4 regions of the Serratia sp. NA_13 genome follow, and region 4 is predicted to be linked to each of the others. Evidence: predicted binding sites of a transcription regulator. Region 4 holds the regulator's gene; each other region holds the start of a gene.
What was found. The regulator PurR, encoded in region 4, represses purine synthesis genes. The targets are predictions, from matches to a motif close to CANGCAAACGTTTGCNTG.
Positions count from the first base shown of each region.

Region 1: a site for PurR is predicted at 3,502-3,519, ahead of serA (phosphoglycerate dehydrogenase). Genes of this name have one in related genera too.
Region 2: a site for PurR is predicted at 6,114-6,131, ahead of purL (phosphoribosylformylglycinamidine synthase). Genes of this name have one in related genera too.
Region 3: a site for PurR is predicted at 4,640-4,657, ahead of pyrD (quinone-dependent dihydroorotate dehydrogenase). Genes of this name have one in related genera too.

Region 1 is NZ_JBQZFV010000010.1:14,435-22,359, forward strand. Features, by position in the region: gene argO (arginine exporter ArgO) at 1-427, shown strand, start outside; gene ACUTSU_RS14590 (oxidative stress defense protein) at 539-1,270, shown strand; gene ACUTSU_RS14595 (LysR family transcriptional regulator ArgP) at 1,547-2,440, opposite strand; gene rpiA (ribose-5-phosphate isomerase RpiA) at 2,644-3,300, shown strand; gene serA (phosphoglycerate dehydrogenase) at 3,602-4,840, shown strand; gene ACUTSU_RS14610 (5-formyltetrahydrofolate cyclo-ligase) at 5,046-5,654, opposite strand; RNA gene ssrS (6S RNA) at 5,683-5,865, opposite strand; gene zapA (cell division protein ZapA) at 5,907-6,236, opposite strand; gene ACUTSU_RS14625 (YecA/YgfB family protein) at 6,558-7,136, shown strand; gene pepP (Xaa-Pro aminopeptidase) at 7,197-7,925, shown strand, end outside.
Region 2 is NZ_JBQZFV010000008.1:27,113-35,037, reverse strand. Features, by position in the region: gene ACUTSU_RS12915 (HAMP domain-containing sensor histidine kinase) at 1-1,330, opposite strand, end outside; gene ACUTSU_RS12910 (hypothetical protein) at 1,392-1,598, opposite strand; gene purL (phosphoribosylformylglycinamidine synthase) at 2,127-6,017, opposite strand; gene mltF (membrane-bound lytic murein transglycosylase MltF) at 6,297-7,757, shown strand; gene tadA (tRNA adenosine(34) deaminase TadA) at 7,758-7,925, opposite strand, start outside.
Region 3 is NZ_JBQZFV010000007.1:41,103-49,027, reverse strand. Features, by position in the region: gene ssuB (aliphatic sulfonates ABC transporter ATP-binding protein) at 181-954, opposite strand; gene ssuC (aliphatic sulfonate ABC transporter permease SsuC) at 951-1,745, opposite strand; gene ssuD (FMNH2-dependent alkanesulfonate monooxygenase) at 1,757-2,905, opposite strand; gene ACUTSU_RS12065 (sulfonate ABC transporter substrate-binding protein) at 2,922-3,887, opposite strand; gene ssuE (NADPH-dependent FMN reductase) at 3,913-4,491, opposite strand; gene pyrD (quinone-dependent dihydroorotate dehydrogenase) at 4,751-5,761, shown strand; gene ACUTSU_RS12050 (cell division protein ZapC) at 5,937-6,485, shown strand; gene ACUTSU_RS12045 (YcbX family protein) at 6,491-7,594, opposite strand; gene rlmKL (bifunctional 23S rRNA (guanine(2069)-N(7))-methyltransferase RlmK/23S rRNA (guanine(2445)-N(2))-methyltransferase RlmL) at 7,698-7,925, shown strand, end outside.
Region 4 is NZ_JBQZFV010000001.1:223,699-231,623, reverse strand. Features, by position in the region: gene gloA (lactoylglutathione lyase) at 41-448, shown strand; gene rnt (ribonuclease T) at 527-1,207, shown strand; gene ACUTSU_RS01075 (Grx4 family monothiol glutaredoxin) at 1,278-1,625, opposite strand; gene ACUTSU_RS01070 (C40 family peptidase) at 2,040-2,861, shown strand; gene sodB (superoxide dismutase [Fe]) at 3,054-3,632, shown strand; gene cydH (cytochrome bd-I oxidase subunit CydH) at 3,686-3,775, opposite strand; gene purR (HTH-type transcriptional repressor PurR) at 4,099-5,124, shown strand; gene punR (DNA-binding transcriptional activator PunR) at 5,121-6,065, opposite strand; gene punC (purine nucleoside transporter PunC) at 6,189-7,397, shown strand; gene cfa (cyclopropane fatty acyl phospholipid synthase) at 7,738-7,925, shown strand, end outside.

The DNA.
Region 1 (7,925 bases), on a different contig from region 4:
CTCGCCTCTGCTGCTGGCGCTGGTCACCTGGGGTGGGGTAGCTTTTTTGCTGTGGTATGGCTGGGGGGCGTTTCGTACCGCATTTAGCAGGCAACTGGCACTGGCGACGGCGGAGGAGCTGAAACAAAGCCGCTGGCGGCTGGTGGTGACCATGCTGGCGGTGACCTGGTTGAATCCGCATGTCTATCTCGACACCTTTGTGGTACTGGGAAGTTTGGGGGGCCAACTGACGCCGGACGTACGTTCCTGGTTTGCGCTGGGGGCGGTCAGCGCTTCCGTCGTTTGGTTCTTCGCCCTGGCGCTGTTGGCCTCTTGGCTGGCACCGTGGCTGAAAACCCAAATGGCGCAGCGTATCATTAATACATTGGTTGGGGGGGTGATGTGGGGTATCGCCTTGCAGTTGGCCTGGCAAGGGGCAAGTTTATAAGAATTTGTCACTAATCCGAATTCAAAACCCCGTGCGATATGCTAGCTTTGATGCCAAGGAACTGGCCTTTCAGGCTGGTAATCAGTTAAAGCCTGTCATCAAGGAGACACCGTGAAGCTTAAAGCATTGGCTATGGCCGCAATGATTGGATTAGGGACGTTACCTCTGGCGCTGCAGGCGGCAGAAGTGCCGGAAGGGCCGCACGTAGTGACCTCGGGTACCTCCAGCGTTGACGCGACACCCGATATTGCCACTCTGGCGATAGAGGTCAGCGTTTCATCCAAAGACGCCGCCCAGGCGAAGAAGCAGGTTGATGAGCGCGTCGCGCAATATTTTGATTTCCTGCAGAAAAACAATATTGAGAAGAAAGACATCAGCGCCGCCAACCTGCGTACTCAACCGGAATATGATTACCTGAAAACCGGTGAGTCGGTGTTGAAAGGTTACCGTGCCGTTCGTCAGGTACAGGTTACATTGCGCCAGTTGGACAAGTTGAACGAGCTGCTGGACGGGGCGTTGAAATCCGGTCTCAATGAGATCCGTTCCGTTGAGCTGGGCGTGGCAAAACCGGACGTCTACCGTGAGCAGGCGCGCCAGAAGGCCATCGAGAACGCGACTCAGCAAGCCGCTTCTCTGGCGAAAGGATTTAACGCCAAGCTGGGGCCGGTATACAGCATTCGTTACCATGTCGCCAACTACCAGCCGATGCCGGTAGCGCGCATGTATAAATCGGCGGGTGCGGCAGCAGAAAGTGATGCGGCGCAAACCTACGAACAGCAAAGCATTCACTTTGACGATCAGGTGGATGTAGTATTTGAGTTGCAGCGCAACGCCGCTCAGTAATATACCCGTCATACTTGAAGCTGCATCTGTGTTGGCTGCAGGCAGTCACCCCAGTTACTTACTTGAGTAAGCTCCTGGGGATTCCTGCCTTGGCCGCCTTGATGCAACTCCAATTATTTAGGGTATAAGATTGGTCTTTCAGACTACTGATCAAGCCCGTTATTAGGGAGAGCGTGCCGATGGGGTCGTAGCAGCTTTAGCTGCCGGAGTGCCCCTCGGTGCGCTAGGCCCGGGTATCTCGGGCTTAAAAACAACCTGAACAGCAACCTTTTCTATTTAATCCTGGCGCAGAACCTGGCGGCCATGCTCCAGCAGGGCATCTGTCACTTTACGCATCATGCGGCTCTCCGGCGCGAAGCGGTGCCAGAACAGCATGCGGCGCTGGAACAGGCCCGGCGTCAGATCGATCAGTTCACCCGAAGCCAACTCTTTCTCAATCTGCAGATGCGGGATCATACAGCAGGTGGTGCCCTGGCGTGCCAACTGCACGAAGGCTTCCGACGAGTTCACAATATGGCAGGGCACGCTGCCCGGCGACAGATCAAAGTTCTGCTGTAGGAAAGCCTGGTGCATGTCGTCGAGATGATCGAACGCCACTGCCGGCGCTTTGAGCAGCGCGGAGCGTGTAACCCCGTTAGGGAAATAGCGCTCGGCAAAACCCTTCGAGGCGACGAACAAATAATCCAGCGCGCCCAGTTGATCCACCAGGCAGCTTGGCAGCGGCTGCGGCTGGATACTCACCGCGCCCACCACTTCACCACGGCGCAGGCGTTCCTGAGTGCGTGTTTCGTCTTCTACCTGCAAGTTCAGGCGGATAGGGGAGTCGGTCAGTACCGGTTTCAATGCCGGTAGCAGCCAGGTCGCCAGGCTGTCGGCGTTAACCGCCAGCGACAGCAGCAACGGCGTATCAATGCCGGTATCGTTACCCAGCCACTCTTCTTCCAGTAATTCCACCTGGTGCAGCAGCGCCAGCAGTTTTTGGCCCTGCTCGGTCGGACGTGGCGGCACGGTACGCACCAACAGCGGTTGGCCAAACAGGTTTTCCAACTGCTTGATGCGCTGGGATACTGCCGATTGTGTGATGCAAAGTTTTTGCGCGGCGCGCTCAAAGCCACGCTCACGGATCACCGCGTCCAGCGCTTGCAGCGTTCGATAGTCTGGGCGTTTCATCGGAAAGATATCCCTTAAAGTAAATTGATACAGGCACTATGCCACATCTCTGGTGTATTACAGGTAGAAAATCACCGGGTCATCTTGTCGCACCGCGCCTAAAAATGCGGCCTGGCGTGAAGAAGTGTGATCCTGCCTGAGTGAAAAATAGCGATTTACCCTATAATACGCACACGTTTTCGTACAGAGGCAATGGACATATTATGACGCAGGATGAACTGAAAAAAGCGGTTGGCTGGGCAGCACTGGATTACGTTACCCCAGGCACCATCGTTGGGGTCGGCACTGGCTCGACCGCCGCCCATTTTATTGACGCGCTCGGCTCGATCAAGCACCAGATCGAAGGGGCGGTGTCCAGCTCTGACGCCTCCACCGCCAAGCTGAAAAGCCTTGGTATCCACGTTTTCGACAGCAATGAAGTGGATTCACTGGATATTTATGTCGACGGCGCGGATGAAATCAACCGTCATATGCAGATGATCAAAGGCGGTGGCGCTGCACTGACGCGTGAAAAAATCATTGCTGCTATCGCGCGCAAATTTATCTGTATTGTTGATTCCAGCAAACAGGTTGAAGTATTGGGTAAATTCCCGCTGCCGGTAGAAGTGATCCCGATGGCTCGCTCTTACGTAGCGCGTGAGCTGGTGAAGCTGGGCGGGCTGCCGGAGTATCGTCAGAATGTCCTGACCGATAACGGCAACGTGATCCTCGATGTGCATAACCTGAACATCATGGACGCCATCGCGCTGGAAAACAAAATCAACGGCATCGCCGGTGTGGTGACCGTGGGTCTGTTCGCTAATCGGGGGGCCGATGTCGCGCTGGTGGGTACGCCTGGCGGCGTGAAGGTTGTCGAATAATGTAGTACCCCAGCAGGTATGCGGTCTTGGATCCCACCGGGCCGCATAATTCACTGGTTAAAATATCTTTTATTAAAAGCGCCAAATTTGGTGACATATGTCACATTGCGAGCGATAGCTCCACGAAGCTTCTGCCTATTTCTTTCCCTATGGCATTTTCTGCCAGAAACCGCCAACAACGCTGAGCCTTGTACTGACGGGCGGGCAATCGTTTGTATTGCCGCCTGCGTTATTTTTGTTATGTTGGATGCGTGCTGTTTCACAACAGCCGCTTCTGAAGTCTGAACATAGGGTCGGGTAAATGGCAAAAGTATCATTGGAGAAAGACAGGATTAAATTCCTGTTGGTGGAAGGGGTTCATCAGAGCACGGTAGATAATCTGCTGGCTGCCGGATATACCAACATTGAATATCACAAAGGTGCGTTAGACACCGAATCGCTTAAGGCATCGATCCGCGATGCTCACTTCGTCGGTATCCGATCGCGCACGCATCTGACCGAAGAAGTTTTCGCTGCCGCAGAGAAGCTGGTGGCGGTAGGTTGTTTCTGTATCGGTACTAACCAGGTTGATCTGAAGGCGGCGACCAAACGCGGCGTTCCGGTGTTTAACGCACCTTTCTCTAATACCCGATCCGTGGCAGAAATGGTGCTGGGCGAACTGCTGCTGATGTTGCGCGGCATTCCGTCCGCCAACGCCAAAGCGCACCGTGGCGAATGGCAGAAACTGGCCGTCGGCTCGTTTGAAGCGCGCGGTAAGAAGCTGGGGATTATTGGCTACGGCCATATCGGCACCCAGTTGGGGATCCTGGCTGAAGGTCTGGGTATGAAAGTGTTCTTCTACGATATCGAGAACAAGCTGCCGTTGGGCAATGCCCAACAGGTGCGCCACCTGTCCGATCTGCTCAATATGAGCGACGTAGTGACGCTGCACGTACCGGAAACCCTGTCGACCAAGAATATGATGGGCGCAGAAGAGCTGGCGTTGATGAAGCCAGGTTCGATTCTGATCAACGCCTCGCGCGGTACCGTGGTGGATATTCCTGAACTGTGCAAAGTATTGGCCAGCAAGCATTTGGCCGGTGCGGCGATCGATGTCTTCCCGGAAGAACCGGCTACCAACAGCGAGCCGTTCAACTCACCGTTGTGCGAGTTCGACAACGTGATCCTGACCCCGCACATTGGTGGTTCTACTCAGGAAGCACAGGAAAATATCGGTGATGAAGTGGCCGGCAAGCTGGCGAAATACTCCGACAACGGTTCGACCCTGTCGGCGGTAAACTTCCCGGAGGTATCACTGCCCGCGCATGGCCCTAACGCCAGCCGACTGCTGCACATCCATGAAAACCGCCCTGGCGTACTGACGCAGATTAACCAGATCTTTGCTGAAGAAGGGGTGAACATCGCCGCGCAGTACCTGCAAACTGGTCCGGAAATCGGCTATGTGGTTATCGATATCGAAGCGGAAACCGAACGTGCCGATGCTGCACTGCAACGGATGAAGGCGATTGATGGCACTATCCGTGCTCGCCTGCTGCTCTGATTGAAAACGCGGTGACAAAAAAGGCCGGATTTATCCGGCCTCAGACTGATGACAAACCTCATTCCTGCCCAGAGCGAGTAGAGGCTGATAAATAAAAATCAGGAAAATCAATTGATTGATTTTCGGCTGTTCACCACAAAGCAGGAAAAACCACGCTTTTTCCTGCTTTGTCAGCAACCTAAGGCCGGATTTATCCGGCCTTTTGCTATTCGGCTATCCGCCATGTCCAATTTTTCGTTGGGGTAACGATTTCCGGCAGCGGGATATCCCAATGTTCCACCGGCAGTTGTTCCACCTGCTGGCAGTCATGCGCCAACCCGATCGGGTAGGGGCCGGCATTTTGCCAGTTTTGCAGGGTGCGATCGTAAAAACCGCCGCCCATCCCCAAACGCTGGCCCGAGCTGTCAAACGCCACCAGCGGCGTCAGCACCACGTCGAGTGACCCGACCGGCAGGACGTTGCGCACATCGAGCTGTGGCTCAAGGATATTGAAACGGTTGTTAACCAGCGGCGTTTCCGGGGTGTAACGCAGGAACAGCAGGTTACTGGGGCTAAACGGGTGTAACACCGGCAGGTAGACTTGCTTGGCCTGTTGCCATAACCGTTCAATCAGCGGACGGGTATCCAACTCGCCGTCAAACGACAAAAATACTGCAATGCTGTGTGCCGCCTGGATGCGTGGATGCGCAGCGATGCGTTCGGCAGTTTGCAGGGCAAAGTTATTTTGTTGTTCAGAGGTTAGGGCGCGTCGACGCTGACGAATTTGGTTACGGATATTTTGCCGCTGCTGGGCATACTGGGCTTGAAAAAACATAGTCAGCACACTTACCGCTGAGGAAGGGGGAATCTCCGAGATGCCGTCGCAGGCTGTAACCCTTGAACCCATGGTTCAAGGTGAACGTGCTGTCGCAATCTTAAGGCTTCTCGGCGGGCCGAGCATGCACACCGATCGCGGATCATCACATTCTGTTGGTACTAAATATCGGCTCAGGGGACTGGCCCGCTGGCGAACATCTCAGAGAAATTTTTTACTCATTGCCAAAATCTTGGATATCAGCAACTTAAGTTATTCGAATTGTGCATCCTGACGTTCAGAGATGCGACCCTGTTCAAGCAATGCCTGTTCAATGGTCTGTTGTAGCATGCGAATGCGTTGTTCCATATTGGACGCATAATCACGGGTTTTCAACCGTTCTTGAGCAAGTTCGTGACAAACATTCAATGCCGCGATGAAAACGAGCTGCTCAGTATTTGTGACTCTAGTGCGAACTTTAAGATCTTGCAACCGTTCGTTAAGATCGACCGCTGCCATGTTCAACGCATCTTGTTGTTCTGGCGGGCAATTGACTCTTAAAGAGCGACCAAAAATTTGAATATCTACTGGTTGTGCAGACATGCCACCTTCCTGCCTAAATTTCGCGCCAGCCTCAATCAACCCCTACCGGGTCGTCTAAAGCGGGCGCCACTATATATACCTCGGTACCAAGATACAACCCCTTTTTCAGTACCTGGTTGTAATCTACTGCGACAGACATTACCAGTCAAAAAAGGGTTTCAAAATGCGTATTTAGCTTCATTTTGTTCCCTGCCGGCAGTGTGTGAGATCTGACACATCACGATTATAACTAGCCACTGAGGTGTCGTGCTTATCTGGTACAGCGACGGACCTTGGTGGTAGCATAACACGAACTTATCCTGCCAACGATGACGAATACGCATGTCTATACAGAATACATTTCCAAGTTACCAATCTTTGACCCTTGCCCTCAACCAGCAAGCGGTGGCGTTGACCGCAGCAGAAATGCACGGCCTGATCAGCGGCCTGCTGTGCGGTGGCAGCCGCGACGCCGGCTGGCAGTCGCTGGTGTACGATCTGACTAACGAAGGCGTGGCCTTCCCGCAGGCATTGAGCCAACCTCTCCAGCAACTTCATGAAATCACACGTGAAACGCTGGAAGACGACGATTTCATGTTCCAGCTGATGATGCCGGAAGGCGAGACGGTCAGCGTATTCGATCGCGCCGACGCGTTGAGCGGTTGGGTGAACCATTTCCTGCTCGGGCTCGGCATGATGCAGCCGAAACTGGCTCAGGTGAAAGACGAGGTGGGTGAGGCGATCGACGATCTGCGCAACATAGCCCAACTCGGTTATGAAGAAGACGAAGACCAGGAAGAGCTTGATCACTCTCTGGAGGAAGTGGTGGAGTATGTGCGGATGGCGGCCATTTTGTGCCACACCGAATTTACCCGCCGCAAGCCGACGGCACCGGAAAATGCCAAACCGACCTTGCACTAAATACCCGATTTCACGACATTAAGGCCGTGAGCACAGGCAGATTGATTTCAGGAGAAGGTGATGACTCAGCAGGAATTCAACAGCCGCCGTCAGGCGCTGTTGGCGAAAATGGCTCCGGCCAGTGCGGCGATTATTTTCTCTGCGCCGGAAGCAACGCGCAGTGCCGATACTGAATATCCTTACCGCCAGAACAGCGATTTCTGGTACCTGACCGGCTTCAATGAGCCGGAAGCGGTGCTGATTCTGGTGAAGAGTGACGAGACGCATAACCACAGCGTGCTGTTCAATCGGGTACGCGATCTGGCGGCTGAAACCTGGTTTGGTCGCCGTCTGGGCCAGGATGCCGCTCCGGCGAAGCTGGGGATAGACCGCGCTCTGCCGTTCAATGAAATCAACGATCAATTGCCCCTGTTGCTCAATGGCCTGGACGTGGTTTACCACGCACAGGGCCAGTACGCCTATGCCGATAAAATTCTGTTCGACGCGCTGGACAAGCTACGCAAAGGCTTCCGTCAGAACCTTCAGGCACCGGCGACTCTGACCGACTGGCGTCCGTGGCTGCATGAAATGCGCCTGTTCAAGTCGTCCGAAGAGATGGTCATCATGCGCCGTGCCGGTGAAATCAGTGCATTGGCCCATACCCGCGCGATGGAAAAATGCCGTCCCGGGATGTTCGAATATCAGCTTGAGGCGGAAATTCATCATGAGTTTACTCGCCTTGGTGCGCGTTCCCCGTCCTACAACACCATTGTCGGTGGTGGGGATAACGCCTGCATCCTGCATTACACC
Region 2 (7,925 bases), on a different contig from region 4:
CAATGCTCAGCCCCAGACCGCTTCCTTTTACCGCCCCTTTTCGCTGGTGACTACCTTGGAAAAAAGGCTCAAAAATCATGGTTCTCTCAGCTTCGGGGATCGGCGTGCCGCTGTTTGCGACATCAATTTGTACCCGTTGCCCAACCTGACGGCTGCGGATCCAAATGTTACCGGATTCCTGGCCGTAGTGCACCGCATTGGAGTAGAGATTATCCAGCACGCGCATTAATAGCGTAGGCTCTGCCCAGCATATTTCCGCATCCAATTGGATCTCGGTGCGGATCAATTTTGCCCGGGCCGGCAAACTGTGTGCCGCCACCACCATTTCGACCATCTCTTCCAGCTCGACATTCTCATGCTCTGCCGGGCCATCGGCCAGTTTGCGGTTGTAATCCAGCAGTTGTTCAATCAGTTGCTGCAGGTGGCGGCTGCTGCCGTCGAGAATAGCCACCACCTCTTTTTGATCGGAGGTCAGCGGACCGGCCACTTCATCCGCCAGCAGCTCGGTACCCTCACGCATGCTGGCCAGCGGCGTCTTTAGCTCATGCGAGATATGGCGCAGGAACTCATGGCGCTGCGACTCCAGCCACGCCAGACGTTCACTCAACCAAATAATCCGCTGGGCCAGTGAACGCAGTTCACGCGGCCCTTTGAAAGTATCGGTACTGCCCAATGCTCGCCCTTCCCCCAAACGGTTGATCATTCGCTCTACCGCTTTTACCGGGCCGATAATCATCCGGGTGAATAACACCACCAGCATCACGCTGACCAGGAACAGCATCAATGCCTGCCAGCCGAAGAACTGGCCGCGCTCGGCAATCGCCTGCTGTAACTGCTGGCCGCGAGAGAACACCACGGCGCGCGTGGCCTGCACCATCTCGGCATTAGAGCGTGAAAACGATTCTAACAGCGTGGAAGCCTGCGGATCCGGGCCGCTGCTTTGGCATTTAATCGTCGCGAGCTGGGTCAGCAGATCGCGCAAGGTTTGATAATAGCGTTCATCCGGCAGGATCGGCGCGTGGGCATCGAGCATCTGTGAATACTGTTTGCGCTGGTTTTGGTACAGCCGCGCCAGAGTGGGATCGACCAGTACGCAATATTGGCGGTAACTGCGTTCCATTTCCAGCGCTACGCTGGTCATCGCCTCGCTGCGTCGTGCATCCACCAGCGTGGTGCGGTTGATGTCTGCCGCCTGGGCGCTGAGGTGATCCAGGCTCTGGTAAGCCTGATAGGCCAGCACCAGCAGCGGCAACAGTACCAGCAGGAACGCCATCAGCACCAGTTGGCGCAGTGAGCGGGGAAATAAACGCCATCTTTTCAACGAAATCATCTCATTGTCTCTAGTCTGCTTCGATGCTAACCGAGTCGCCGATGAGAGGAAAGCCCGGCGTTCAGCGCAGCGTCAGGAAAATATAGGGAAGCGTGCCGTAGGTAGGAGTTTGCGTTTGGATCTGGCGATAATGAAAGAGTGGAAAACAGCGTTTTGACGATTTGACGCTGGGGCAGGGCTGCCCCATCGCAAGAATGTGTGGATGCCCTTGAATCTCGTCCCCAGGGTGATGTAGCACCAGGCTGGCATCGAACAGGACGAATAGCATCCGTACGTATCCGGGGTTGATGAACACTCATCACAGTTGGATACAGGCGGTGCCTCACTCCACGTGTCGCCCGATGGTTGATAAAGCGCTTGCGCGTCTGTTATCGGTTTGGTTGGACGATAGGCACCATTTCTTTGGCATCATTCGGAGGCTTATGAGGCAACAATTCCGTCTAAATACGGGGCCGTCATAAATAGTTGAATGAGCAACTGGGCAGAATAATGCACTTAGCGTGCCAACTTTTCAAGTTATTTTCAATTAATTGATATTATTGAATAAAAAATAAAAACATCGCCAAAGTTATAAAATAAGTAGCCTATCCGGTGAAGAAAAAAACGCCACCCTGTCGCCAAAAACCGACAACTTAAGCCAATTAATTTTCCACCATTATAAATCAATGAGTTAAATGTCTCTTTTTAGAGACAATGAAAACAGCCTCTGTCGCAAAATACCAACAATGCTCGGCAGGCAGAACAATAAAAAGGGGCGCAATCTCTTGCGCCCCTCAGGCTACCGCTAAATGCTCGCTTAGCCCAGTTGCTTACGGGCGTTGCGGAACATGCGCATCCACGGGCTGTCTTCGCCCCACTCTTCCGGATGCCACGAGTTGCTGACGGTGCGGAATACCCGCTCCGGATGCGGCATCATCACCGTCGCGCGGCCATTGCTGCTGGTCACTGCGGTGATCCCGTTCGGTGAACCGTTCGGGTTGGCTGGGTAGGTTTCCGTTACCTGGCCGGCATTGTCCACAAAACGCAACGCCACCAGGCCGTTGCTTTCCAGCGCCGCCAGGTGCGCAGCATCGCGCACTTCAACGTGCCCTTCACCGTGCGAGACGGCGATCGGCATGCGGGAACTCGCCATGCCCTGCATGAACAGCGACGGGCTGGCCGCCACTTCCACCAGGCTGAAACGCGCTTCAAAACGGTCTGACAGGTTACGTACGAAACGCGGCCAATGTTCGGCCCCTGGGATCAGATCGCGCAGGTTCGACATCATCTGGCAACCGTTACACACCCCCAGCGCCAGGGTTTGCGGACGGTGGAAAAAGGACTCGAACTCGTCACGCACGCGATCGTTGAACAGAATCGACTTCGCCCAGCCTTCACCGGCGCCCAGTACGTCACCGTACGAGAAGCCACCGCAGGCCACCAGCGTATGGAAGTCCTGCAGGTCACGACGGCCTTCCAGCAAATCGCTCATATGCACGTCTACCGCATCAAAACCGGCGCGATGGAATGCTGCAGCCATCTCAACGTGGGAGTTAACCCCCTGCTCACGCAGCACCGCTACTTTAGGACGTGCGCCCTTGGCGATGTACGGCGCAGCAATGTCTTCTCCCGGAGCGAAACTCAGTTTGACGTTCAGGCCAGGGTCACGCTCATCCTGCTTGGCCCGGTGCTCCTGATCGGCACATTCCGGGTTATCACGCAGGCGCTGCATCTGCCAGGTGGTTTCCGCCCACCAGGTGCGCAGCGTCGCGCGGCTTTCGCTGTATACCGTTTTATCGCCCTGGGTGATCACAAAGCGATCGCCGGCCTGTACGCTGCCGATGTGGTGAACATTGTCCACCAGACCATGCTGAGCAAATACCTGCTGTACCACAGCAAGCTGGTCAGCCGTAACCTGGATCACTGCGCCCAACTCTTCATTAAACAGCGCCGCCAGTGCATCGTCGCCCAGCGCTTTGATATCCACCTGCACGCCGCAGTGGCCGGCAAATGCCATTTCCGCCAACGTGACCAATAGGCCACCGTCGGAACGGTCGTGGTAAGCCAGCAGCGCGCGGTCGGCCACCAACTGTTGCATGGCATTGAAGAAGCCCGCCAACTGCTCAACGTTACGCACGTCGGCCGGTTTGTCGCCCAGTTGACGATAAACCTGCGCCAGCGCAGTAGCACCCAGCGCGTTATGGCCGTTACCCAGATCAATCAACAACAGTGCGCTGTCACCCTTATCGGTGCGCAGCTGTGGCGTCACGGTGTGGCGGACATCTTCTACGCGAGCAAAACCGGTGATCACCAGTGACAACGGCGAGGTCATTTCGCGCTGTTCGTTGCCTTCCTGCCAGCGGGTTTTCATCGACATAGAGTCTTTGCCCACTGGAATAGTGATACCCAGCGCCGGACAAAGTTCTTCGCCCACCGCCTTCACCGCTTCATACAAACCGGCATCTTCACCCGGGTGACCGGCTGCCGCCATCCAGTTAGCGGAAAGCTTCACGCGCTTGAGCGAACCGATTTCGGTCGCTGCCAGGTTGGTCAGCGCTTCCCCGACCGCCAGACGCCCAGAGGCGGCGAAGTCCAGCAGGGCCACCGGCGCACGTTCGCCGATAGACATCGCTTCACCGTAATAACTGTCCAGACTGGCAGTGGTCACCGCGCAGTCGGCGACCGGGATCTGCCACGGGCCTACCATCTGATCGCGCGCCACCATACCGGTCACGGTACGGTCGCCAATGGTGATCAGAAAGGTTTTCTCTGCAACCGCCGGCAGATGCAGTACGCGGTTGACCGCATCATTCAGGGTGATTTCGTCACGCAGCAGCGGCTGGCCTTTGGCCTGCAGGCGGGTCACGTCACGTGTCATCTTCGGCGTTTTACCCAGCAGCACGTCCAGCGGCATGTCGATCGGCTGGTTGTCGAAATGGCTGTCATTCAGCGTCAGATGTTGTTCTTCGGTGGCTTCACCGATCACCGCATAAGGCGCACGCTCACGGCGGCAAATCTCGTCAAACTGAGCCATCTGTGCCGGTGCAATCGCCATCACATAACGTTCCTGCGATTCATTACACCAGACTTCCAGCGGGCTCATGCCCGGCTCGTCGTTCAGAATATCGCGCAGTTCGAAACGACCACCGCGGCCGCCGTCGCTGACCAGTTCAGGCATGGCGTTGGACAAGCCACCGGCACCGACATCGTGGATAAACAGAATCGGGTTTTGTTCGCCCAACTGCCAACAGCGGTCGATCACTTCCTGGCAACGACGTTCCATTTCCGGGTTGTCACGCTGTACCGAAGCGAAGTCCAGATCGGCATCAGACTGGCCGGAGGCCATCGATGATGCCGCGCCGCCGCCCAGACCGATATTCATCGCCGGGCCACCCAGCACCACCAGTTTGGCACCAACGGTGATTTCAGCTTTTTGTACGTGGTTGGCGCGAATGTTACCAATACCGCCCGCCAGCATGATCGGCTTGTGGTAGCCGCGCAGTTCCACGCCGTTATGGCTATTGACCTGCTCTTCATAGGTACGGAAGTAACCCACCAGTGCCGGACGGCCGAATTCGTTGTTGAACGCCGCACCGCCCAATGGGCCGTCGGTCATGATATCCAGAGCCGTTACAATACGGTCTGGCTTGCCGAAATCCTGCTCCCAGGGCTGTTCAAAGCCGGGAATGCGCAGGTTGGAAACCGAGAAGCCCACCAGACCGGCCTTGGGTTTGGCGCCACGACCGGTTGCGCCTTCGTCACGGATCTCACCACCGGAACCGGTAGCGGCACCCGGCCATGGGGAGATCGCCGTTGGGTGGTTATGGGTTTCCACCTTCATCAGGATATGAGTTTCTTCCTGATGGTAGTCATACTGGCCGCTTTCCGGTGCGGCGAAGAACCGACCAACCTGCGAGCCTTCCATCACCGCCGCGTTGTCTTTATAAGCCGACAGCACGTAATCCGGCGTCTGTTCGAAGGTATTTTTGATCATTTTAAACAGCGACTTCGGTTGCTGTTCACCATCGATGACCCAATCGGCGTTGAAAATTTTATGGCGGCAGTGCTCGGAGTTGGCCTGCGCGAACATGTAGAGTTCGATATCTGTCGGGTTGCGCCCCAGACCGGTAAAGGCATTCAGCAGATAGTCGATTTCGTCCTCGGCCAGTGCCAGACCCAGCTTGAGGTTAGCCTGCTCCAGCGCGCTGCGCCCTTCCCCCAGCATATCGACCCTCTGATAAGGTGCCGGCTGATGTTGAGCGAACAGTTGCTCCGCCTGTTGCAGGCTGCTGAAGACGGTTTCCATCATGCGGTCGTGCAACAAGACGGCAAGCTGCTGCCATTGGGCTTCGGTCAGCGCCTCTGCCTTGACGTAAAACGCCAGACCGCGCTCCAGCCGCAGCACCTGCTTCAAACCGCAGTTGTGGGCAATATCGCTGGCTTTGGAAGACCACGGAGAAATGGTACCCGGACGCGGCGTCACCAACAGCAGACGGCCTTCAGGGGCATGTTCGGCGAGAGAGGGGCCGTACTTGAGCAGACGCGCGAGCTTGGCGTGCTCTTCGGTATTTAGCGGCGCGCTAACATCAGCAAAGTGGACGTACTCGGCGTAGATATCACTGACAGGAAGGTGAGCGTCCTGGCAACGGGACAGCAGTTTGGTAACACGAAAAGCCGACAAAGCGGGCGAACCACGCAGTATTTCCATAATCAAAGTTCTCTCGTCTTCGAAGCAACTGACTTCAGCACTTCATTGGGCGCAACAGGGGGAAAACGCGCGCCATTATAGAGAATCTAGGCCGCCGACGAAACCGTTTGCGTAGCTATTATTGATAAAAGCTCTCCGCCCCCTCGAATTGTCATAACGTGTCAATAAAGTTGCACGCTGGCGCTTTGTTGCGCAAAATGCCCCGGCCCTGGTGATTTAACCATAAGAAAAGACTGGTTTGCGGTCAGCAGTGCATGTGTGCCACCACTGGATAACTATTTGAAACGCCTTAAAATAAACTACATTCTAATCGGTGTTGTTACCTTGCTTCTGGCGCTCGCCCTGTGGCCCAATATCACCTGGCGCGGCGGCCAGGGCGGGCAACTCGAAGAGATCAAATCACGCGGAGAGTTGCGTATCAGTACGCTAAACTCACCGTTGAACTATTTCACCACCAAGCAGGGGCCAAGCGGTCTCGACTACGAGTTGGCGAAACGCTTTGCCAACTACCTGGGCGTGAAACTGGTAGTGATCCCGCACAAGAACATTAATGACCTGTTTGACGATCTGGACGATGACGATGCCGACCTGTTGGCCGCCGGCCTGATCTACAATCAGGATCGCCTCAGCCGCGCGCGCACCGGCCCGGCTTATTATTCCGTTTCTCAACAGTTGGTTTATCGTCTGGGTACTGCCCGGCCGAAAACCTTTGCCGACATTAAAGGCAAACTGGCGGTGGCCTCCGGCTCGGCACACGTCAGAACCCTGAAACAGCTCAAACAAAGTAAATTCCCGGATCTCAGTTGGGAAGCCTCCAGCGATCTCACCTCCAAGGAGCTGTTGGAGCAGGTGGCCGACGGCAAGCTGGATTACACCCTCGGCGATTCCGTCACCATCGCGCTACTGCAACGTATCCACCCACAATTGGCCGTGGCGTTCGACGTCACCGATGAAGAACCGGTTACCTGGTACTTGAAACGTGGCACCGACGATAGCCTATATGCGGCAATGCTGGACTTCTACAGCCAGATGGTGGACGACGGCACCCTGGCGCGGCTAGAAGAGAAGTATCTCGGCCACGTAGGCAGTTTCGATTACGTCGACACCAAGACCTTCCTGTCCGCCATCGATTCGGTACTGCCGACTTTTCGCTCGCTGTTCGAAAAGTATGCCAACGAGATCGACTGGAAGCTGCTGGCGGCCATTGCCTATCAGGAATCACACTGGAACCCGCAGGCAACCTCACCGACCGGCGTACGTGGTCTGATGATGCTGACACGAGCCACTGCCGACGGCCTGGGGGTTAACGATCGTCTCGATCCCGAGGAAAGTATTCAGGGCGGTGCCCTCTACCTGCAAAGGCTGATGGCCAAGGTGCCCGACAGCGTGCCCGAAGATGAACGTATCTGGTTCTCACTGGCGGCCTACAACATGGGCTGGGGCCATATGCTCGATGCCCGTAAGCTGACCAAAATGCAAAAAGGCAATCCGGACAGTTGGGTCGACGTCAAACAGCGTCTGCCGATGCTCAGCCAGAAACGCCACTACCCGCAATTAACCTACGGCTATGCGCGTGGGCGCGAAGCCTATAACTACGTGGAAAACATTCGCCGCTATCAGGTTAGCCTGGTGGGTTATTTGCAAGAAAAGGAGAGAAAGGCGACGCAGGAAGCGGCCGAGCAGGTGGAACTGGGGAAAGGCTATCCGGCCGTGACACCGGAGTTGGCACTGAATTTCTGATTATTCCGGCTTGTTATCCACAGCGGTGCGCTGCGCCTGCTTCAACGCCTTTTTCTGCTCACGACGCAGGCGGAAAAAGTTGCTCAGCGTAGCGGCACACTCCTCGGCCAACACGCCGGACAGGATCTCCACCTGATGATTCATGCCCGGATGGCGCAAAATATCCAC
Region 3 (7,925 bases), on a different contig from region 4:
AGTTAAGGTGAATTGTTTCCTCTCCGTTGGGAGAGGGTTAGGGTGAGGGGATACAGGCAGCAGGAACGTTAAAGCCCCTCACCCCGGCCCTCTCCCTCTGGAGAGGGGGACGCCCACTTAAACAACGCCGCACATTCTTATTCAGAACTTTGTTCAACTGGACGGCATGCCGTCCTTTGTTTAATTAGCTACCTGGCGCGAAGCTTCAGCCAGCGGCGGTGGTGACAGCACCCGATCCAGCACTTTGGCCTCCAGTTCCGCCAGCCTGGATGATCCCTTACGGCGTGGACGCGGCAGGTCAATGGTCAAATCCAGCCCGATACGCCCTTCCTCAATCAAAATCACCCGATCCGCCAGCGCAATAGCTTCACTGACGTCGTGCGTCACCAGCAGTACGGTAAAACCATGTTGTTGCCATAGCCCTTCGATAAGGCCTTGCATTTCAATCCGCGTTAACGCGTCCAGCGCGCCCAAGGGCTCATCCAGCAGCAACAGGCGTGGACGGTGGATCAGTGCACGAGCCAGCGCCACCCGCTGTTTTTGCCCGCCGGACAAGGCTGCCGGCCATTCATTGGCGCGATCGGCCAGCCCAACGGTTTCCAGCGCTTGTAATGCGTCGGCTCGCCAATCCCTCCGCAGGCCGAGGCCGACATTGTTGATCACCTTTTTCCACGGCAGCAGGCGCGCATCCTGAAACATCAGGCGAGTATCTTCCCTGGCACTGGCGAGCGGTGTATTGCCGGTTAATAACGCGCCGCTGCTGGCATTTTCCAGCCCGGCCATCAGACGCAGCAGCGTGCTTTTGCCGCAACCACTGCGGCCAACCACGGCGACGAACTGGCCGGCGCTGATTCGTAACTGGATATTGTCGAGTACCCTGCGGTTACCGTATTGCTTGGCAATGGATTCCAGCGTGACCGGGGTCCCCTGAGGAATACGTGAGGGAGTCGTCATAGCGCTTCTCCTTGCTTGAGTTGATAGGCCGGATGCCAGCGCAGCCAGACGCGCTCCAGCAATTGGGCGCTGAGGTCCGCCAGCTTGCCGAGCAGGGCGTACAACACAATGGCCACCACCACCACGTCGGTCTGCAGGAATTCACGGGCATTCATCGCCAGGTAGCCAATCCCCGAATTGGCGGAAATGGTTTCGGCGACGATCAGCGTCAGCCACATAAAGCCCAATGCAAAACGCACGCCGACCATGATCGAGGGCAGGGCACCCGGTAAAACCACCTGGGCGAATAACTGGAATCCGCTCAGGCCGTAGCTGCGAGCCATTTCAAGCAGGCCTCGATCGATATTTTTGATCCCGTGATAGGTATTCAGATAGATAGGGAATAGGGTGCCCAACGCCACCAGAAAAATCTTGGCGGACTCATCAATGCCAAACCACAGGATCACCAGTGGGATTAATGCCAGATGCGGCACGTTGCGGATCATCTGTACGGAACTGTCCAGCAAGCGTTCACCCCAGCGTGACAGGCCGGTGATAAAGCCCAGCGCCAGCCCGATGCTGCCGCCAATGCTAAAACCGATCAACGCGCGCCAACTGCTGATGGTCAGGTGTTGCCACAGCTCGCCGCTCTTGCTCAGGGTCCAGAAAGCGGTCACTACGGCGCTCGGCGCCGGCAGAATGCGGTTCGACAGCCAGCCCGCTTCCACGGATATTTGCCAGACTGCCACCAGCGCTACCGGCAATGCCCAGGGGGCCAAGCGGTGCAAGATTCGTTGTGTGCCGTTTGCCATAGTGCGGCTCCTCAGCTTTGCGATGCTTTTTGTGGAATATAAATATTGGCCACCACTTCGCCCTGTGCTTTGGCCGGTTGGTGTGACGCGGGCGCCTGGGTTTTCACCAGATCAAGATGCGGAAACAGCAGCTCGCCAACGCGATAGGCTTCTTCCAGATGCGGGTAGCCGGACAATATAAAGGTGTCGATGCCCAAATCGGCGTATTCCTGCATACGCGCTGCCACCGTCGGGCCATCGCCAACCAGCGCGGTACCGGCACCGCCGCGTACCAAACCTACCCCAGCCCACAGATTGGGACTGATCTCCAGATTGTCTTTTTTGCCGCCGTGCAATGCCGCCATCCGTTGTTGCCCTACGGAATCAAACCGGGCGAAGGCCTGCTGGGCATCGGCGATGGTCTTTTCATCCAGATTGGCAATCAGCCGGTCGGCAGCTCGCCAAGCTTCCTCGGTGGTTTCGCGCACGATGACGTGCAGGCGGATACCGAAACGCACCTGGCGACCTTTGGCTGCGGCCCTGGCACGTACCTCGGCAATTTTTTCTTTTACCTGCGCCGGCGGCTCGCCCCAGGTGAGATACATTTCAACCTGATCGGCTGCAAGATCCTGTGCCGCGGCGGAGGAACCGCCAAAGTAGAGCGGTGGGCGCGGTTGTTGCACTGGCGGGTACAGCAGTTTTGCGCCCTTTACCTGAATATGTTTACCGTTAAAGTCGACGGTTTCTCCTTCCAGCACCTTGCGCCAGATATGGGTGAACTCCGCCGAGGCCTCGTAGCGTTCTTCGTGATTCAGGTGCAGGCCTTCCGCCGCCAATTCATCAGGATCGCCACCGGTGACCAGATTAAACAATGCCCGGCCGTTGGAAAAACGATCCAGCGTCGCTGCCTGGCGAGCCGCCAGAGTGGGCGAAATAATGCCAGGGCGCAGGGCGACCAGAAATTTCAGTCGTTGGGTTACCGGTATCAGCGAGGCGGCCACTAGCCAGGAGTCTTCACATGAGCGGCCGGTAGGGATCAGTACGCCACCAAAACCCAATCGATCGGCAGCTTGGGCAATTTGCTGTAAATAGCCGTAATCGACGCAGCGGGCACCTTCCGTGCTGCCAAGATAGTGACCGTCACCGTGGGTGGGTAAAAACCAAAATACGTTCAGGCTCATCGTCAGTTCTCCTAAATTATTGTGCGCTTGGGTGCCAGATGCGTTGCGAAATATCAACTTTCACCGGCACCAGATGGTTGGCATAAAACAGATCGGCGGTTTGCTGCTGAGCGGTGATGGTGTGTGCGTCCAGCGGTTTGATGGCGGTGGGCGGACGGTGATCCAAATAGGTCGAAATCACTTTCTCCGGCAGGCCCATGGCATTAGCCAGCAGCGTGATGCTTTGTGCGCGATCGCTCAGGGTCAGCGCATCGGCCTGGGTCAGCGTATCGAGCACCTGTTGAATAAACGGCCCGTTGGCCTCGGTATAAGTTCGCACCGCCAGATAGAAGGAGCCGGTTTGATTCAGGTCGGTACCGTCACCCAGTACCCGTACGCCGCCCTGCAACAAGGCCGCGGAGTAGTAGGGATCCCAAATCGTCCAGGCATCGACATTGCCCTGCTGGAAGGCGGCGCGGGCATCGGCCGGGGTCAGATAGACTGGCTGAATATCGGTGAACTTCAGCCCGGCTTTTTGCAATGAGCGCAGCAGCAAATTGTGTGAGCTGGAGCCTTTCTGGAAGGCCACCTTGTGGCCCTTTAGCTCTGCGACGGTTTTGATCGGGCTGTTCTCCAGAACCAAGATCACTTCTGCCTTGGGTTTTGGCGGCTCTACGCCAACATACAGCAGGTCTGCTCCGGCAGCCTGGGCGAAGATCGGCGGGATATCACCGGTACTGCCCAGATCGATACTGCCGACGTTCAGCGCTTCAAGCATCTGCGGGCCAGCGGGGAATTCGATCCAACTGATTTTGGTGTTGGGAAAACGCTGTTCCAACAGCCGGTGGGTTTTTGCCAGGACCAAACTGACCGATCCTTTTTGGTAGCCAATACGAAACTGCGCCGGATCCTGTGCGCTGGCGGAATTGATCCATGCCAACGAGATGATGCCCGCCAATGCGCTGGTGCCAAGCCAACGGCCCAGTGAAGAAAGTCGTTTCATGTTTATTTCCTTATATACTGCGCCGTCAGGCGGTTTGGCGGGCAAACAGAGAGGGTGAGAGCTTGGCTCTTGGCGGCTTGCGGCGGCCCAATGCCAGATAAAAGCTTTCCAGGGCTTCTTCCAGCCGGGCAGCCAGATTCTCGGCCAGGGTGACTTCTTCGCCGTCCAGCACCACCTGACTGTTATCGGCAAATACCCCGTGCAGCACTTCCTGCGCTTTCAGCGCCGCCAGAACCGGCTTGAGGGCATAGTCCACCGCCAACATATGGCCAATGGAGCCGCCGGTGGCTAGCGGTAATACTACCTTGTGGTCCAGCGCACGCTCCGGCAGCAGATCCAGCAGGGTCTTCAGCGCCCCGGAAAACGAAGCCTTATACACCGGTGTCGAGACCAGCAGGCCATCTGCCTGTGCCAGTTGCTCGGTAAAGGCTTTGATCGCCGGGCTGTTAAAATTGGCATACAGCAAGTCTTCGGCATCAAAATCGTGAAGGGTGTAGGAGATCACCTCCACGCCTTGCTGCTGCAACCAGTTTTTACTTAGAGAAAGCAGTGCTGCCGAGCGTGATGGGATGCGTGGACTGCCAGCCAGTGATATAACGCGCATTACCACTCCTTATAACTAAAAGTTAGGTTTGATCAGAAAATTTTCAAGAAGTGTTTTAAACCTATCAGCAATAAGGTGGGTTACTTAAATCTCATTTTTCGATTTTGTTATGCGCAAATGCGGATTGGCGGCGGTTTGAGCCTATGCGGGGGAAAACGATTGCGTAAAAAACGTTTTTTTTGCTTTTAATCAATTCCAATTGGTCAGGGGATACCGGATAATACGCCCCCGGTTTGCAACCGGGAAATCAGGAGAGTACATGTACTACCCCCTCATCAGAAAAGCGTTGTTCCAGCTCGATCCCGAGCGTGCGCATGAATTGACTTTTCAACAGCTTCGCCGTGTCACCGGCACCCCGTTAGAATTCCTTATTCGTCAGTCTGTGCCGACCAAGCCGGTAAGCTGCATGGGGCTCTCTTTTAAAAACCCATTGGGCTTGGCCGCCGGTCTGGATAAAGACGGCGAGTGTATCGATGCGTTTGGTGCCATGGGCTTTGGTTTTGTCGAAGTCGGCACCGTAACGCCGCGCCCACAGTCGGGCAACGACAAACCGCGTCTGTTCCGCATTGTAGAAGCCGAAGGCCTGATCAATCGCATGGGCTTTAATAACCAGGGCGTGGATAATCTGGTTGAAAACGTTAAGAAATCCCATTTCGGCGGCATTCTTGGGATTAATATCGGCAAGAATAAAGACACCCCGGTTGAGCAAGGAAAAGACGATTATCTAATCTGTATGGATAAGGTTTATCCGTATGCCGGTTATATCGCGATTAACATTTCGTCACCTAATACCCCAGGATTACGATCCCTACAGTATGGCGAAGCTTTGGACGATCTTCTGGCCGCGATTAAAAATAAGCAGCAGGAATTACATGAACGTCATCACAAATATGTGCCGGTGGCAGTAAAGATCGCGCCGGATCTTTCTGAAGAGGAATTGATCCAAATAGCCGACAGCCTGGTACGCCATAATATAGATGGCGTGATCGCGACCAATACCACGCTGGATCGTAAATTGATCCAGGGGCTGAATTATTGTGAGCAAATGGGGGGCCTGAGTGGTCGTCCGCTGCAGGCGAGCAGCACCGAAGTGATCCGCCGTCTGTCACTGGAGCTGCAAGGCCGCTTGCCGATTATCGGCGTTGGCGGAATTGATTCCCTGATGGCGGCGCGGGAAAAAATGGCTGCAGGGGCTTCGCTGGTACAAATTTATTCCGGATTTATCTTCAAAGGTCCGCGCCTGATTAAAGATATCGTTAACTACATCTAATATTTTTCCTTTCATTTTCCGCCGGGGGTTTATTTCTTCCCCCGGCTCGTCTATATTTTGTTCACTAGCATAAATATCGTTCGCGGAATTATCCGATGTTTAAGCGACTTTAATGGTGATAAAATCACCTTTTAGGGTAAATATTGCGTGGCATGGGCAGCGAGAAGGATAAGAGATGAAGATAAAACCTGACGATAATTGGCGTTGGTATTTTGACGCTGAACACGATCGGCTAATGCTGGATTTAGCTAATGGGATGATCTTTCGCTCGCGTTTCCCTGCCAAAATGTTAACCCCGGATGCCTTCGATGAATGCTCTTTCTGTGTCGATGACGCCGCACTTTATTTTAATTATGAAGAGCAGTGCAAACAGATAAAGCTTAGCCATGAGCAGCGTGCTGAACTGGTATTAAATGCCCTGGTGGCTTATCGCTTCCTGAAACCGCTGATGCCGAAGAGCTGGCATTTTTCTCAGCAGCATTATCCGTTGCAGCCGAAGAACGGCGAACTGGCGGCGGTAAAAGTGATGGAAAGCGGCATTGAAGCCCGCTTGCTAGTGGTGGAAGCCGGCGATAACGCCAGCCTGTGCCTGCTGGCTCAAAATCAGCTTTCACTGGCCGGCCGTACCATGGTGCTGGGCGATGCCATCAAAGTGATGCACGATCGCCTTAAACCTTGCGCGCAAGATGAAGCCTCAGCCCCGGCTTACGACAGGGCGATGTAAGGCAATTACGCCAGCGTCAGATCGCTTTTGGGAATACAGCTGCAGCAAAGAATGGTGCCATTGTTGGCCACCGCACTTTTCTTCAGCGGTGCCACTTCGCCATTGACCAAAGTAATACGACAGCTTCCGCAAATTCCCGCACGGCATGAATAAGGCACGCGAAGCCCTTGCTGTTCCAACTGCTCCAGTAATATCTGCTGATTGTTGCCGGTAAACACCGTTCCCGCGTAGTCAATAGTGACGCTCTGCGTACTGTCCTGTGGTGCCTGCACGCTTTCCACCACTTTACCTGCGCCATAAGGGCGTGGCGGCTTGGTGGATAACACTTCAACTGCATCGCCAACGCGGATAATGCCGGTGTTGCGCGCCACCATATTCTGGCCAAAATCGACATCGCCATTATCGGCGGTGCGGAATTTTTGCAAGGTACTCAGCGGTTCACCACTCGGATGTTTGCGTCCACGTTCAGTACTGACGGTGGTCAGCACGCAGCGGCTGCAAGGTTTCACCAGGTCAAACATCACGTCACCGACGCGGATCACCTGCCAGCCATCTTCTGCCCAGGCGCCAGCGCCGGTCACCACCAGATTCGGACGAAACTGTTCCAGCTTGATGCTGCCGGGGCAGCGCTGTTGCAGGTCGTTGAACGAGGCTTGGTTAATTAACAGGTAGGGATAACCGTCGGCGAAGGACAGCGGGATTTCCGGGTGTTTTTTAACGCGGCGGGTCAGCTCCGGGCCAAGCCAACGCAATTGCACTTCACGCTGGAAATAGCCACTCAGCCAGCTATTAATCGCCTGCGGTGCGATCAGGGCAGTGAAATGGTTGCCCCAGACTTCGGTCGGTTGCGCTTCGGCGGCGAAATCGCTAAAGCGGATAGCGGCACTTTCTCCGTCCGGTGCAGTCAGGAACAGGCCGTCTGCCAGCAGTGCCGGAGTGAATAACACCATCTGCGGATATTGCCGCGCAGTAATAAAGGTGCCATCCGGCTCGGTGATCATAAAAGTGCGATCGAAAGCCAGGCCACTACTGGAAACCTGGGCGTGAGAAAGCTGCAAACCCCGAAGCGATTTAACCGGATGAACGTAAAGTTTGGCTAGCGTAATCACCCTTGTCTCCGCGCGATTAGTAAATAGAAGGGAGCAACTTTATGACAAGCGGTCTGGATTAGCTATAATGCGCAACAATTTTCTTTTTGGTGATAAGTACGATATGAACTCTCTGTTTGCCAGCACGGCGCGTGGACTGGAAGAACTGTTAAAAAGCGAACTCGAAGCGCTGGGCGCTCACGCCTGTAAAGTGGTACAGGGTGGGGTACATTTTCAGGGTGACGATCGTCTTCTGTACCAAAGCTTGCTGTGGAGCCGTTTGGCCTCACGTATTTTGCTGCCGTTGAATGAATTCCGCGTACACAGCGATCTGGATTTGTACCTGGGCGTA
Region 4 (7,925 bases):
CCATCCGCCATTGGCAACGGCACATCCAATCAGAGGAATTATGCGCTTACTCCATACCATGATCCGCGTCGGTGACCTGCAACGCTCCATCGACTTCTATACCAAGGTATTAGGCATGCGCTTGCTGCGTACCAGCGAGAACCCGGAATACAAGTACTCACTGGCGTTTGTAGGCTATACCGATGAAAGTGAAGGTGCGGTGATTGAACTGACCTATAACTGGGGCACCGACAGCTACGAGATGGGCACCGCATTCGGCCACCTGGCCCTGGGCGTGGATGATGTCGCCGCAACCTGTGACAGCATTCGTCATGCCGGCGGCAAGGTCACTCGCGAAGCCGGCCCGGTCAAGGGCGGCACCACGGTTATCGCCTTTGTTGAAGATCCGGACGGTTATAAAATCGAACTGATCGAGAACAAACACGCCGGCCATGGCCTCGGCCACTAAGGTCAACCAGGGGCGCTTTCTGCGCCCTTGTTTTTTCCGCGTGATAACCGCCTGCAACCGGGCGCAAAATTTGCCATAATGCGCGCTGCATTCGATGAAGATAAGAAACTGATGGCCGAAAAAAGTGATCTTAACGCCCTGAGTGGCCGTTTTCGTGGGTTTTACCCCGTAGTGATAGATATAGAAACTGCCGGATTTAATGCCAAAACTGACGCGTTGCTGGAGATTGCCGCCGTTACGTTAAAAATGGATGAAGACGGCTGGTTGCAGCAGGACGAAACCCTGCACTTTCACGTGGAGCCTTTTGAAGGTGCCAACCTGCAGCCCGAAGCGCTGGCGTTTAACGGCATAGATCCGAGTAATCCCCTGCGCGGTGCGGTCAGTGAGTACGATGCACTGCACGCTATTTTTAAAGCGGTACGCAAGGGCATTAAGGATCGCGGCTGTAACCGGGCGATAATTGTGGCGCATAACGCCAATTTTGATCACAGCTTCTTGATGGCAGCCGCCGAGCGCGCCAGCCTGAAACGCAATCCTTTCCACCCTTTCGCCACCTTTGATACCGCGGCGTTAAGCGGACTGGTGTTGGGACAGACGGTACTGGCCAAAGCCTGCATTGCCGCCGATATTCCCTTCGATAGTGCCCAGGCGCATTCAGCGCTGTATGACACCGAGCAAACCGCTCAGCTGTTCTGCGAGCTGGTTAACCGCTGGAAGCGTCTTGGCGGTTGGCCACTGGCCGCCACTAATACCGACTAAGACAAAAAAATCGGGCGGCCCAGTATTAGCTGGCACCGCCCGATGACTTGCAACAATAAAACCAAGCCGATTATGGCTGCTGGTCTTCCTGCTGTTTGTACTTCTCTGCCGTTTCTTTGATCAGCTGCTGCAATTCACCGCGCTGATACATTTCCATGATGATATCACAGCCGCCGACCAGCTCACCGTCTACCCACAGCTGTGGGAAAGTCGGCCAGTTGGCGTATTTCGGCAACTCGGAACGGATGTCCGGGTTCTGCAGAATATCAACATAAGCAAAGCGTTCGCCACAGGCAGACAGTGCCTGCACGGCTTGCGCCGAGAAACCGCAGTTTGGCAATTTCGGTGAACCTTTCATGTACAGCAGAATTGGGTTCTCAGTGATCTGGTGCTGAATTTTTTCAATCGTCGTCGTCATTATATTGCTTCCTCAAGCCAAATCTCATGGCTACAACATGCATCACACTGGCTATTGTAGCGGCTGGAACAGTTGCAAGAAAACGCCATCTTTTGCAAGGGCATTCCCCCGTTGTCAGTCGCGTCTCACCGGCAAGGCCTTTCCGGTCAAAACATATGCGCAGAATAACATTTTTAATCCGGCCATTTCACTAATATATTTCCTGTCAAAAAACGCCACTTAATAAGTTCCCTGGTGGTCGTTGTTGGTTTTTTATACATCAACGGTTTGATTTTTCGGCAAAAAAAATGCTATTAACGTTTTCTCACAATATGGATTATCATTTATGGGTTCTTCGCTGTTTTATATGGCGAAATTCGGGAATACTGTCACTCATTCGATATCTGTTCCGGGGCCAAGGTTGGTAACGTCGACATGCGTTTAATTCTTACGCTTTTTGTGCTGTTGTTTACACAGCTATTCTTTAATCTGGCGCACGCAGCGCCACAGTCGCGTGTTGCCGCTGAGCAGCGCAAGAGCCACGTAAACGAAGCCCGGCCGGATGACCGCAAGAAAAAGAAAGCGGTTAAAGCCAGCAGCAAAAAAGTGAAAGTCACTACTCCGCAGAAAACCGCCAAGGTCTCCAAAGCCAAAACAGAAAAAGCCGCTAAAAAGATCGTTAGCACAAAATCGAAAAACAAAACTCATAAAATAGCCAAAATTAAAGTGACTCCGCCGAAGAAGGGTTATAAAAAAGGCTATGGCCGCCATCGCAAAACCGGCATGGCAACCGCCAAATTGGTGGGTGACGAAAAGCCGCTGAAGCTCAGCCCGGCACACAAAAAACGCTACCAGCATGCCAAGCAAACCGCGATGGCCAAGCTGATGGATCAAATGGGTAAACCTTATCGCTGGGGGGGCACCTCGCCAAGAACCGGCTTTGATTGCAGCGGCCTGATTTATTACGCCTATAAAGACATCGTTAAAATTAAAATGCCGCGTACTGCCAACGAGATGTATCACCTGCGTGACGCAGCGCCAATCAAGAAGAGTGAACTGGAAAGTGGCGACCTGGTGTTCTTCCGCATTAACAACCGCGGTGTGGCTGACCATGTTGGGGTTTATCTGGGCAACGGTAAATTCATTCAGTCACCGCGTACCGGTGAAGAAATCCGCATCAGCCAACTCGACAACGACTACTGGCAAAACCACTACATCGGCGCACGCCGGGTTGTCACGCCAAAAACCATTCGATAATCTCTTTTGCGGCTGGCGCTGTCAGCCGCTCTCCCCTAATAGTTCCCGCAAACCTCATTGTTGTATTCAATCCCTTACCCGTTCCCCTGTATTTCATCGCGAAAATTGCTAATCTAAATACCCACAATAAAAACAGGTCAATCTATCGCCCATTGTTACGTCGGTGGACTGGCACTGTACAAGGAGAAAGCAATGTCGTTTGAACTTCCTGCATTACCTTATGAAAAAAACGCCCTCGAACCGCACATTTCCGCAGAAACCCTGGAATACCATTATGGCAAGCATCACAACGCCTACGTGGTGAACCTGAACAATCTGCTGAAAGGCAGTAAGTTTGAAGGGTTGTCCCTGGAAGAAATCGTTAAGGCCTCTGACGGCGGCATCTTCAACAATGCAGCCCAGATATGGAACCACACTTTCTATTGGCACTGTCTGTCGCCACAGGGCGGCGGTGAGCCTGAAGGTAAACTGGCTGAGGCAATAAATCAGGCATTTGGTTCTTTCGCCGCCTTTAAGCAGCAATTCAGCGACGCCGCAGTGAAAAACTTTGGCGCAGGCTGGACCTGGCTGGTGAAAACGCCAGAGAGTTCGCTGGCTATTGTTAACACCTCGAACGCGGCGACACCGCTGACCGGTGATGATAAACCACTGCTGACCGTCGACGTTTGGGAACACGCTTACTACATCGATTACCGCAACGCGCGACCTGCCTACCTGGAAAATTTCTGGTCACTGGTTAACTGGGCATTTGTGGAAAAGAACCTGGCGTAACGCGGGGAAAAACAATCAGGCGCAGCGAGCTGCGCCTGTTTTACTTGAGGGGATCAGTTCAAAGCAGCGGTGAAGCTGAAAGCAATAATCACGGCCAGCGCACAAACGGTGGTGAACAGTGACATTTTCAGATCGGTATCCATTACAACTCCTTTTCAGATTGGGTTGCCCAAGGGTAAAAGGCACACAATTAATGCGTCAAACCATTTTCACACAGTTAAACAATAAAATCTTGTTATCATTTCCCGGTTTATTATACCGATTACCTCTTCCACTTTGGCTCAATATGGGACAAAATTCGCAGTTCACAACTGTGTACCGGCAAAATGCCCCTCCTGACCAAGCGCTGACGACTTCAACACACTAAAAACTCAGTTTTCGCTTCTTTGGAGAAGGATCTACGCAGGCAAACGATTAACATCATACTTACATACTGCAACATGTGAGTTCAGGAGTCATTCTTTACATGGCAACGATTAAAGATGTGGCCAAACGCGCTGGCGTTTCCACCACCACCGTTTCGCACGTCATCAATAAGACTCGTTTCGTCGCCGAAGAGACTAAAGCGGCCGTTGGCGCTGCGATTAAAGAGCTGCATTACTCACCCAGCGCCGTAGCGCGCAGCCTGAAGGTCAATCACACCAAATCGATTGGCCTGCTGGCCACCTCCAGCGAAGCCCCCTACTTTGCCGAAGTAATCGAGGCGGTAGAAAACAGCTGCTACAGCAAAGGCTATACGCTGATTTTGTGCAACTCGCACAACAATCTGGACAAACAGCGGGCCTATCTGGCGATGCTGGCACAAAAACGTGTCGATGGCCTGCTGGTAATGTGTTCGGAATATCCAGACCAACTGCTGGGTATGCTGGAAGACTATCGCAATATTCCAATGGTCGTCATGGACTGGGGCGCAGCCCGCGGTGATTTTACCGATAGCATTATTGATAACGCCTTCGAAGGCGGCTATCTGGCCGGGCGTTATCTGATTGAACGCGGTCACCGCGATATCGGTGCCATTCCAGGCCAACTGTCGCGCAATACCGGTGGCGGCCGCCATCAGGGTTTTTTAAAAGCCATGGAAGAAGCCAATATCGAAGTACGCGACGAGTGGATTGTTCAGGGCGACTTTGAGCCGGAATCCGGTTACAAGGCCATGCACCAGATCTTGTCGCAGAAGCATCGGCCGACCGCGGTATTCTGCGGCGGCGACATCATGGCGATGGGCGCGATCTGCGCCGCCGACGAACTTGGGCTGCGGGTGCCACAAGACATTTCGGTAATTGGCTACGATAACGTGCGTAACGCCCGCTATTTCACCCCGGCGCTGACCACCATTCATCAACCCAAAGAGCGTTTGGGTGAGATGGCGTTCACCATGTTGCTGGACCGTATAATCAGCAAGCGCGAAGAGTCGCAGGTGATTGAAGTGCATCCAAAGCTGATTGAGCGCCGTTCGGTCGCTGACGGCCCATTCATCGATTACCGCCGCTAATTGCTATCGCCGGAAGCCGCTGTGGCTTCCGGCACCACTTCGCTTAGCCATTCCTGATTCAGCGTTTCACTGTCCCCCAGGTAATCCAACAGCCAGGCCATCGCCGGTGATGGCCTATTCTGCTGCCAGGTCAGGCAACAGGGGCTGGCCGGAAACGGCTGCTGCAGCTGCAACGCTACCAGTTCCCCACGCTGCACCAATGGCAAGGCCTGATGCGCCGGCATCATGCCAACGCATAGGCCGGCACACAGACAGTCCAGCGCCGAGGCCCAGTCCGGCACCACCAGCCGCCGTTGGTTATCCAGTGTCCAGGTGACCCGCTTGGGCAGATTACGCGAGGTATCTTCCAGACACAGGGACGGGAAAGGCCGCAGTTGATCATCATTCAACAGGCCGTCCAACGCCGCCAGCGGATGTTGCGGACTGACCACACACAGCCAGCGCATGTCGCCCATATCGCGAAAGGCAAAGCCGCCGCCGACCGGCACCGCACGCGTCGCCCCAATCGCCATATCAGCACGTCCGTCCACCAGCGCATCCCAGACGCCGTTAAACACTTCCAGTTGAACCAAAAGTTCTACGTCGGGAAAATGGCGATAAAAATCCAGCACCAGTTGGCGACAACGCTGGGGTTTAACAATGATGTCTACCGCAATTTTTAGTTGACCACGCCAACCGTTAGCCACCTGCTGGCACTGGCGGCGAGTGTCGAGCATTTTTTTGATGACACTGCGCGCTTCCTGCACAAATACCACGCCGGCCGGGGTCAGTTCCACGTCACGATGCCGCCGTTCAAACAGCGGAACTGCCAGCCATTGTTCCAATTGCCGCACGGTATAACTGACCGCCGAGGGCACTCGGTGCAGTTCCTGCGCCGCTGCGCTGAAACTACCTGTGCGGGCGACCGCATCTACCACATCGAGAGAATATTCAGACCACACAATCTTGCCTTCAATTTTTTTAACAGCACTTCGCAAATATTACCGTTTCACAAGCAGAGATCCAGCCGGATACACTTGCCGGCGCTAAAAACCTGCGACATTAAAATATTAACGAGAAATACCATGAGAAATTCCTTTGGTTTTATGTTATACCTTGCCGGCCTGAGTATGCTGGGTTACCTGGCCACCGACATGTACCTGCCCGCCTTTGGTGTAATGCAGCAAGATCTGCAAATTTCCGCCGGGGCGATCAGTGCCAGCCTCAGTATCTTCCTGGCCGGCTTTGCCTTTGCTCAACTGCTATGGGGTCCGCTTTCCGACCGTCTTGGCCGTAAACCGGTATTGCTGATTGGCCTGGCGCTATTTGCGCTGGGATGCCTGGGCATGCTGTGGGTACAAAATGCCGTTCAACTGTGGTCACTGCGGTTTATCCAGGCGATTGGCGTCTGTTCCGCCGCCGTCACTTGGCAGGCACTGGTGATCGACCGCTACCGTGAAGGCAAGGCAAACCGCGTATTCGCCACCATTATGCCGCTGGTAGCCCTCTCACCGGCTCTGGCGCCACTGGTCGGTGCCTGGCTACTGAACCACATGGGCTGGCGTGCCATTTTCGCCGTGCTGCTGGGCATTACCGTCATTCTCTTGCTACCGACTCTGCTGTTGAAAGAAAACGCCAAATCTTTGCCTTCCGCAGAAAATAAAAACGCCCTGACCTTCTGGCAACTACTGAAATCTCCGGTATTCAGCGGCAGCGTTATCATCTTTGCCGCCTGCTCCGCCGGCTTCTTCGCCTGGCTGACCGGTTCACCCTTTATTCTTGGCGATATGGGGTACAGCCCAAATGATATCGGCCTGAGTTATGTGCCACAGACCCTGGCCTTCCTGTTAGGGGGTTATGGCTGCCGCACCGCGTTAAATCGCATTAATGGCAACACCTTACTGCCGTGGCTGCTGGTAGCTTATGGCATCAGTATGGTGACGTTATATCTGGTTGCCACGCTGACCGAACCCACGCTTACCACGCTGCTGCTCCCGTTCTGCGTGATGGCGCTGGCCAACGGTGCCACCTACCCAATCGTAGTGGCAAATGCGTTAACCCCGTTCCCGGCAGGCACAGGCAAAGCCGCAGCGCTGCAAAATACCCTGCAGTTGGGCCTGTGTTTTGTCGCCAGCATGCTGGTATCGGCCTTTATCAGCCAGCCGTTGTTGGCAACGGTGACGGTGATGGTTTCTATGGTAGTATTAGCCGCATTGGGCTATATGCTGCAACGGGGAAAAGTGATGGAGGAACAGCAGGCGACGCGGCAGGAACATGCTAACTCAGCGTCATAATTGTATGTATTAATAATCACTTAAACAATATTTTTGCCGAGTGCGATTTACAGTTGAGTAAGCGTCTCGGCAAGCCTATACTCAAAACGACCTTTTAAAATAACACCTTTATAATTTCTTTATCACAAATTGCTGTTGTGTACGCGAATGGCGTCACACTTTTTTAAGGATTGTCTTTCCAGCGTTTCTTGCGCAGGAACCTTCTTAAAATTTTCCTCTGTTCATAGTCGGATATCAGGCACCACGGAACTTTTTGCCGTAGATAAACGTATGCACCCGCAGAATTTGTCTAAGCTATTTTTTGGCGGGTCATAAGTCAGAAGAAAGTGATGGAGAAGCTATGAGTTCATCGTGTATAGAAGATGTGAGCATCCAGGACAACCAATGGTATCGCATCGCTAATGAAATGCTCAGCATGGCCGGTATTGAAATAAACGGCTCACGCCCTTTCGATATTCAGGTTAAAAATCCCGATTTTTTTAAACGCGTGCTGCAGGAAGGTTCTCTTGGCCTGGGCGAAAGCTATAT